Thiocapsa rosea: one gene and its partner. The protein of the gene in region 1 interacts with the protein of each later gene in a pairwise test. Links are inferred from orthologs where the notes say so. Each region holds a gene or a part of one and is shown on either strand. Other genes may lie near its edges. The genes, in order: gyrB and gyrA.

Region 1 (3,352 bases):
CGAGTCCGGGGGCATCGCCGATGGATCCACGATGCCGGACGCCATGTTCCACGTGGAACATGGCGTCCTCACCCCACCTGCGATCGTCGATCTTACCCCGACGAGGTTGTCCTCGGTTTGACGGCCTCACCGTCCACTGCCCATATCCGCACCCGCCGCCCTTAAGGCGCTTCGGCGCCCGTTCCCGTATAATGGGGGTGTTCAGGCAGCAGCCTTGCCCCGGCGTCCACCTCACCGACAGCGGGGCGCACCATGCTTCCAAAAAAGGCGTGATGCGGCGATCCATCAACGGTCGCGCAGCCAGCGTTTGCGAGCCCTCCCACCGATCCAGCATTTCGACCAGGCCACATGACCTACGATTCAACGAGCATCAAAGTCCTTCGCGGACTCGACGCGGTCCGTAAGCGGCCGGGCATGTACATCGGCGATACGGATGACGGCACCGGTCTCCACCACATGGTCTTCGAGGTCGTCGACAACTCCATCGATGAAGCCCTTGCCGGCCATTGCGACAACATCCGTGTCATCCTGCACGATGACGGCTCGGTTTCCGTGACCGACAACGGGCGCGGGATCCCCGTGGATATCCATTCCGAGGAACAAAGGTCGGCGGCCGAGGTGATCCTCACGGTCCTCCATGCCGGGGGAAAGTTCGACGACAACTCCTACAAGGTCTCGGGAGGGCTCCACGGTGTGGGCGTGTCGGTCGTCAACGCTCTCTCCGATCGCCTTTTTTTGAAGATATCCAGGGGGGGGCGCCTGTATCAGCAGGAGTACCACCTCGGAGAACCTCAGTACCCGCTCAAGCTCGTTGGAGACACCGATGCAACGGGAACGGAAATCCGCTTCTATCCGTCGGACCAGACCTTTACCCACATCGAGTTCCATTACGACATCCTGGCTAAGCGACTTCGCGAGCTTTCGTTCCTCAACTCCGGTGTGCGTATAGAGTTGTTCGAAGAGGCAACCGGCCGAGAGGACATCTTCGAGTACCAGGGCGGCATCCGGGCCTTTGTGGAGCACCTGAACCAGAACAAAGAGCCGATCCACCCGAGCGTGATCCATTTCACCGCCGAGCGGCAATCCGTCACGGTCGAGTTGGCGATTCAGTGGAACAACGGCTATCAAGAGACGATCTTCTGCTACACCAACACCATCCCGCAGAAGGACGGCGGCACCCATCTGGCCGGACTGCGTGCCGGGCTGACCCGGACCTTGAACGGCTATATCGAGCGCGAAGGTCTCGACCGCAACCAGAAGATCCGTCCGGTCGGCGACGACGCGCGCGAAGGCTTGACCGCGGTCCTGTCCGTGAAGGTGCCGGACCCGAAGTTCTCGTCCCAGACGAAAGACAAGCTGGTCTCCTCCGAGGTGAAGGCGATCGTCGAGTCACTCGTCGTCGAGCAGTTGAACATCTTTCTCGAGGAGCAGCCGGCGGAGGCGAAAGCGATCGCCAACAAGATGCTCGAGGCCGCGCGGGCTCGCGAGGCGGCCCGCAAAGCCCGTGAGATGACGCGACGCAAGGGCGTGCTCGATGTTGCAGGGTTGCCGGGCAAGCTTGCCGACTGCCAGGAAAAGGACCCGGCCAACTCGGAGCTGTATCTGGTCGAGGGTGATTCCGCAGGCGGTTCGGCCAAACAAGGGCGTGACCGGGCCTTCCAAGCGATCCTTCCGCTCAAGGGAAAGATCCTGAACGTCGAGAAGGCCCGTTTCGACAAGATGTTGTCCTCTGCCGAGGTCGGTACCCTCATTACGGCGCTGGGATGCGGGATCGGGCGCGAAGAATACAACCCGGACAATCTCCGTTATCACCGAATCATCATCATGACGGACGCCGACGTCGACGGCGCTCATATTCGAACGCTTCTGTTGACCTTCTTTTATCGTCAGATGCCGGAGCTGGTGGAACGCGGCCATATCTTCATCGCACAGCCGCCGCTCTACAAGATCAAGAAGGGGAAGCAGGAGGAGTACCTGCTCGACGATGCGGCCCTGAACCGCGCGATGCTCCAGGCTGCGCTGGACGGTGCCGACCTCCACGTCAATGCGGACACGGTGCCCTTGGCCCGTACCGCGCTCGAAACACTCGCGCGGGACTATCAAGTGTTCGTCGGGATCATCAAGCGTCTATCGACACGCTACGACGCGGTCTTTCTCGACGAGCTGGCCAAGGCGCCACCGCTCGACGATGCGCTGCTGGCTGATGCCGGAGCCTTCTCCGATTGGCGCAACGACATGGAGCGGCGATTGAATCAGCTCAAGTCGCTTTCGTTGCACTACCAGCTCCGTCTCACCGATCCGACATCGCTTCGTCCTGGCGCGCTGGAGTTGGTTCGTTTGATCCATGGCATTCCGGAGAGCCGCATCATCCCGCTGGACTTCTTCCACACGGCGGACTACGCAAAGATCCTGGATTACGGCCGAAAGGTCGCTGGCTTGATCGAGCCGGGAGCCTACATTGCGCGCGGCGAACGCCGTAAGGAGATTACCGAGTTGGGCGAAGGGATCCGCTGGCTGCTCGCCGAGGCGCAGCGCGGACACAGCATTCAGCGCTACAAAGGACTTGGCGAGATGAATCCCGACCAGCTCTGGGATACCACAATGAATCCCGAGACTCGGCGCCTGTTGCGGGTGACCATCGAGGATGCCGTGGGTGCCGACCAGATCTTCACCACCCTGATGGGCGATCACGTCGAGCCGAGGCGTGAATTCATCGAGCGCAATGCGCTCAACGTCGAGAATCTGGACGTCTAAACCGCGTCCGGTCCAGGCAATGCAGCGACCGTCGACTCAATCCATTCTTCGACCGCCGCATTGATCTCGGCAGCGCTCCGCCCCGCCGTCGGGATGGTCGGGCCGATGACCAGGTCGATCGTCCCGGGTGTCTTGCTGATGCTCTGCCGTCCCCAGAAGGAACCCGCATTGTGCGCGATCGGCACGACGGGTTTACCGCTGCGCTCGGCTAAGACAGCCCCGCCGATAGCGTACGGGCGGCGACAGCCCGGTGCCGTGCGCGTACCTTCCGGGAAGACGATCACCCACCGCCCGCTCTGCAGGTTCCGCAGACCTTCGCGCACCAGCTCCACGATGGCTCGACGTCCCGCGGCCCGGTCGATCGGAATGCAGTGCAGGCGCCTCAAACCGGCCCCGAAGACCGGGATGCGCATCAACTCCTGCTTCAAGACCCAGCTCTGGCGAATCGGCAGCACGGCCCTCAGCGCGAGGATGTCCCATGCCGACTGATGTTTGCTCAAAACGATCGCGTTCTCGACAGGCAATCTGTCCAGTCCACTGACGCGGCAGCGCAGGCCGCAGATCCATTTCAATGCCACGAGATTGAGCTTTGCCCAGC
Region 2 (4,179 bases), 1.4 Mb from region 1 along the record:
TCGCTCCGGACGCGGTTTGGTCTTGATAACACATTCGAGCTTCAAACCGCGAAGGCTCAATGGGTGCGACGCGATCCAGGTTCCGATCTGTTGCGTCATCATGCCGATGGATGGCGCGGTTGTCGATTTTCCGGAGTCGTGCGTGAGCACCTTAAACCGTGCCCGGTGCGGTATGCGTCATGCGTCATGTGTTGGGATGGCTTGGCCGCGCCGGCTCCGACGACTGTCGGAGCCGGCGCGGTTTAGAAGACGCGCGTCCGTTGCCTTGCGCACGCCAAAAACCGTCGACAACGCGTGTTATGCCTCCGGATCGCTGTCGGGATCGGCCTCGGGAGCCTGCTCATCATCGATCGGGTCACCGGTCGGCTCGTCCGGATCTCGGTCCTCGGCGAGGTCTCCGTTGCCCTCCTTCTCGCCATCCAGCGCAACGATCCGCTCGAGATAGACAAGGCGCTCGCCCTCGCCGAGATTGATCAGTTTCACGCCCTGAGCGCTGCGACCCACGACCGGAATCTGATCGATCGGGGTGCGGATCAGGGTACCGCCTTCGGTGATCAGCATGATCTCGTCGTCGGGGCGCACCAGCACGGCACCGACCTGGGCGCCGTTGCGCTCGGAGGTGCTGATGCCGATCACGCCCTTGGTGCCGCGCCCCTTGGTGGGGAAATCCTCGACGCGCGTGCGTTTGCCGTAACCGTTCTCGGTGACGCTGAGTACGGTACCGGGCTCGGCGACCAGGAGCGAGATCACCTTTTGGCCGGGCGCGAGCTGGACGCCGCGCACACCATGCGCTGTCCGGCCCATCGCGCGCACCGCTCCCTCGCTGAAACGCACCGCCTTGCCGGCGGAGGTGAAGAGCATGAGATCCTGCTTGCCGTCGGTAATGGCCACGCCGATCAGGACCTCGTCCTCGCGCAGGTCGATCGCGATGATGCCGCGCGAGAGGGGCCGCGAGAAGTCGTCGAGCGGGGTCTTCTTGACGGTGCCGGCGCTGGTCGCCATGAAGACGAAATAGCCGGTCTCGTAGTCGCGCACCGGCAGTACGGCATTGATGCGCTCGCCCGGCTCGAGCGGCAGCAGGTTGACCATCGGCCGACCGCGCGCACCGCGTCCGGCCTGCGGCAGCTCGTAGACCTTGAGCCAGTAGACCCGGCCGCGACTGGAGAAGCAGAGCACGGTGTCGCGCGAATTGGCGACGAAGATGCGGTCGATGAAGTCTTCTTCCTTAAAGGAGGTCGCGCTCTTGCCCTTGCCGCCGCGCCGCTGCGCCTGATAATCGCTGATCGGCTGGGCCTTCACGTAGCCCTGATGGGACATGGTCACCACGACCTCTTCGGGCGCGATCATGTCCTCCAGGGTGAGGTCGGTGTGGTCGACTTGGATCTCGGTGCGGCGCTCATCGCCGAACTGATCGCGGATCGCCGCGAGCTCTTCGCGGATGACGTCCATCAGACGATCCGAGTCGGAGAGGATCATCAACAGGGCGGCGATCTTGTCGAGGATCTCCTTGAACTCATCAAGGATCTTGTCCTGCTCCAGACCGGTCAGGCGCTGGAGCTGCAGGTCCAGGATGGCCTTGGCCTGACGCTCGCTCAATCGATAGCCCCCGTCGACCAGACCGAAGGCGGCTTCGAGCTCCTCGGGACGGGTGTGCTCCGCACCCGCGCGCTCGAGCATGCCGGTGACCGAGCCGGGCGTCCAGGTGCGCTCCATCAGGCGTTCGCGTGCCTCGGCCGGGTTGGCCGACGCCTTGATCAGGGCGATGATCTCGTCGATATTCGCCAGCGCAATCGCATAGCCTTCCAAGACGTGGGCGCGGTCGCGGGCCTTGCGCAGCTCGAAGAGGGTGCGGCGTGTCACCACATCGCGGCGATGACGGATGAAGTATTCGAGGATCTGCTTGAGGTTGAGCGTCCGCGGCTGACCGTCGACCAGGGCGACCATGTTGATGCCGAAGACCTGCTGCATCTGGGTGTGCTGGTAGAGGTTGGCCAGCAGCACCTCGGCATAGGCGTCGCGCTTGAGCTCGATGACGACGCGCATGCCGTCTTTGTCGGACTCGTCGCGCAGCCCGTCCGGGGCGATCCCTTCGATCTTCTTTTCCTTCACCAGCTCGGCGATGCGCTCGAGCAACCGCGCCTTGTTGACCTGGTAGGGCAGCTCGGTGACGACGATCGCCTCGCGTCCGCTACGCTTCTGGACCTCGACCATCGTGCGGGCACGGATGACCGCGCGGCCGCGTCCGGTCCGGTAGGCTTCCCGGATGCCGCGTACGCCGTTGATGAGCGCCGCGGTCGGGAAGTCCGGGCCGGGCACCAGCACCATCAGCTCTTCGATCGTGATCGCCGGATTGTCGATGAGTGCCAGACAGGCGTCGATGACCTCGCGTAGGTTGTGCGGCGGGATGTTGGTGGCCATGCCGACCGCGATGCCCGAGGAGCCGTTGACCAGCAGATTCGGGAAGCGCGCCGGGAGGACGACCGGCTCGTGCTCGGTGTTGTCGTAGTTGGGGATGAAGTCGACCGTGTCCTTGTCCAGATCATCGAGCAGCGCATCGGCGATGCGGGTCATCCGCACCTCGGTGTAGCGCATGGCCGCGGGCGGGTCGCCGTCTACAGAGTTGTGAACGAAGACGCCGCACGCGAGTAGAAAATTGTGATGGTGATCGACAGTGATGTCGTAGGTATCCGCCCGCACGGTGAGTCGACGCATGCTGACGACGCGATGGTTGTAATGCCTTCCTGCCGTGACGAGCGCCTCGAAGTCGCCAAAATACTCGACAGCCTTATTGAGTCGCGGAATCCAGTTCCGGTAACGATTCGACTCATATAATTCAGGGGTGATGTCACAATCAGGGAATCGTCTCGTCAGATCGTAGACATAGCCTGCGATCTTGCGCTGCATCACCTTCTGCCGATACTCGGGCTTGCTCCAGCTGACGTGCAGCGATTCGACATTAAACTCGTCGGCCAGGTGATGAACGAATTGATAGCGTCCGAGATTCGGCTGGAGGATGCGCAGATAGTCATTCAGTCCAGGCTTGACCGGCGCGGTGTCGAAGACCCCCGGCATGAGACTATCGTCCGGCGTCAAGTCCCGAGCTTCCTTGTAGGAACCATCACGCAGCATGAAGCGATGATCGGGCGTACAGCGGACGACATCGCCGGTGTCCAGGGTGAGCGCCAGCAGCTCGGCGTTGGGGCGGGTCATCCGCGCATGGCGCCCCTCGGCGATCACGATCTTGCCGGTCTCGTCCACCGCGTAGACGTAAAAGATCTCGTCGGACGGTCGCTGCGCCAACTCGGCGAAGGTTTTTTCGGTGCCGTCGGCCAGCTTGATGAGGGTGTCGCCGGTGAAACAGCCGAAGTTGCCTTGCCCATCCACCAGCAGGTAGCGCATCGAGAAGCGCTGCGCCATGCGGACCATGGTGTCGTAGATGGCCGAGTCGCCGTGAGGGTGGTACTTACCCATGACATCGCCGACCACACGGGCGGATTTACGATAGGCACGGTTCCAGACGTTGCCCTGCTCGCTCATCGAGAAGAGGACGCGCCGGTGGACCGGCTTGAGTCCGTCGCGAACATCGGGAAGCGCGCGTCCCACGATCACGCTCATGGCGTAATCGAGGTAGGACTGACGCATCTCGTCCTCGAGATTGATGGGTATAACTTCTCTCGCGAAATCTGCCATGGGCGTGGTGAACCGACGTTGAGGCGTGCCGCGCGGAGCACCGTAACGGGCCGCGATTGTACTGATGGTTAGCCTGTGAAGTTTACCACGCGGGGCAACCCTTCCCCATCCATAACGGTCACTTTGTCGCCGATGCGCCCTATTTCAGGGGCGATCGGAGACCGCGGCGGCCGGTTCGAGGACGACCTGATTGCGTCCGCTGCGCTTCGCCAGATACAGCAGATCGTCGGCCCGCCCCAAGAGCGCATCCGCATCTTCCTCGGGACGACGCTCCGCAACACCGAAGCTCGCCGTGACCCGATAGCTCGCGTCGAGCGGACGTAGGTCGGCCAGACGCATGCGCAGACGGTCGGCGACGTCCCCGGCGACGCGCAGATCCGCTTCCGCCATGACGACGGCAAACTCCTCTCCTCCGAGCCGTGCGGCCAGGTCCACACCTCTGACCTGAGATTCCAGAAGACCCGCGAAGGCGACCAGGACGAGATCGCC

The links.
Region 2: the proteins of gyrB (region 1) and gyrA interact in binary tests that used the Escherichia coli proteins (3 or more experiments, as listed by UniProt). The link is inferred for Thiocapsa rosea from one-to-one orthologs.

The regions. Positions count from the first base shown.
Region 1 is NZ_RBXL01000001.1:1,596,298-1,599,649, reverse strand. What follows is about bases 18-3,051. They hold gyrB (DNA topoisomerase (ATP-hydrolyzing) subunit B), read left to right. Parts: upstream 18-348; coding sequence 349-2,754; downstream 2,755-3,051. Other genes in these bases: BDD21_RS07300 (lysophospholipid acyltransferase family protein), read right to left, coding at 2,751-3,051; recF (DNA replication/repair protein RecF), read left to right, coding at 18-121. In the rest of the region: more of recF, read left to right, coding at 1-17; more of BDD21_RS07300, read right to left, coding at 3,052-3,352. UniProt on the Escherichia coli protein: DNA gyrase negatively supercoils closed circular double-stranded DNA in an ATP-dependent manner to maintain chromosomes in an underwound state.
Region 2 is NZ_RBXL01000001.1:178,841-183,019, forward strand. The notes cover bases 98-3,958. They hold gyrA (DNA gyrase subunit A), read right to left. Parts: upstream 3,643-3,958; coding sequence 298-3,642; downstream 98-297. Other genes in these bases: BDD21_RS00765 (GGDEF domain-containing protein), read right to left, coding at 3,835-3,958. In the rest of the region: more of BDD21_RS00765, read right to left, coding at 3,959-4,179. UniProt on the Escherichia coli protein: A type II topoisomerase that negatively supercoils closed circular double-stranded (ds) DNA in an ATP-dependent manner to maintain chromosomes in an underwound state.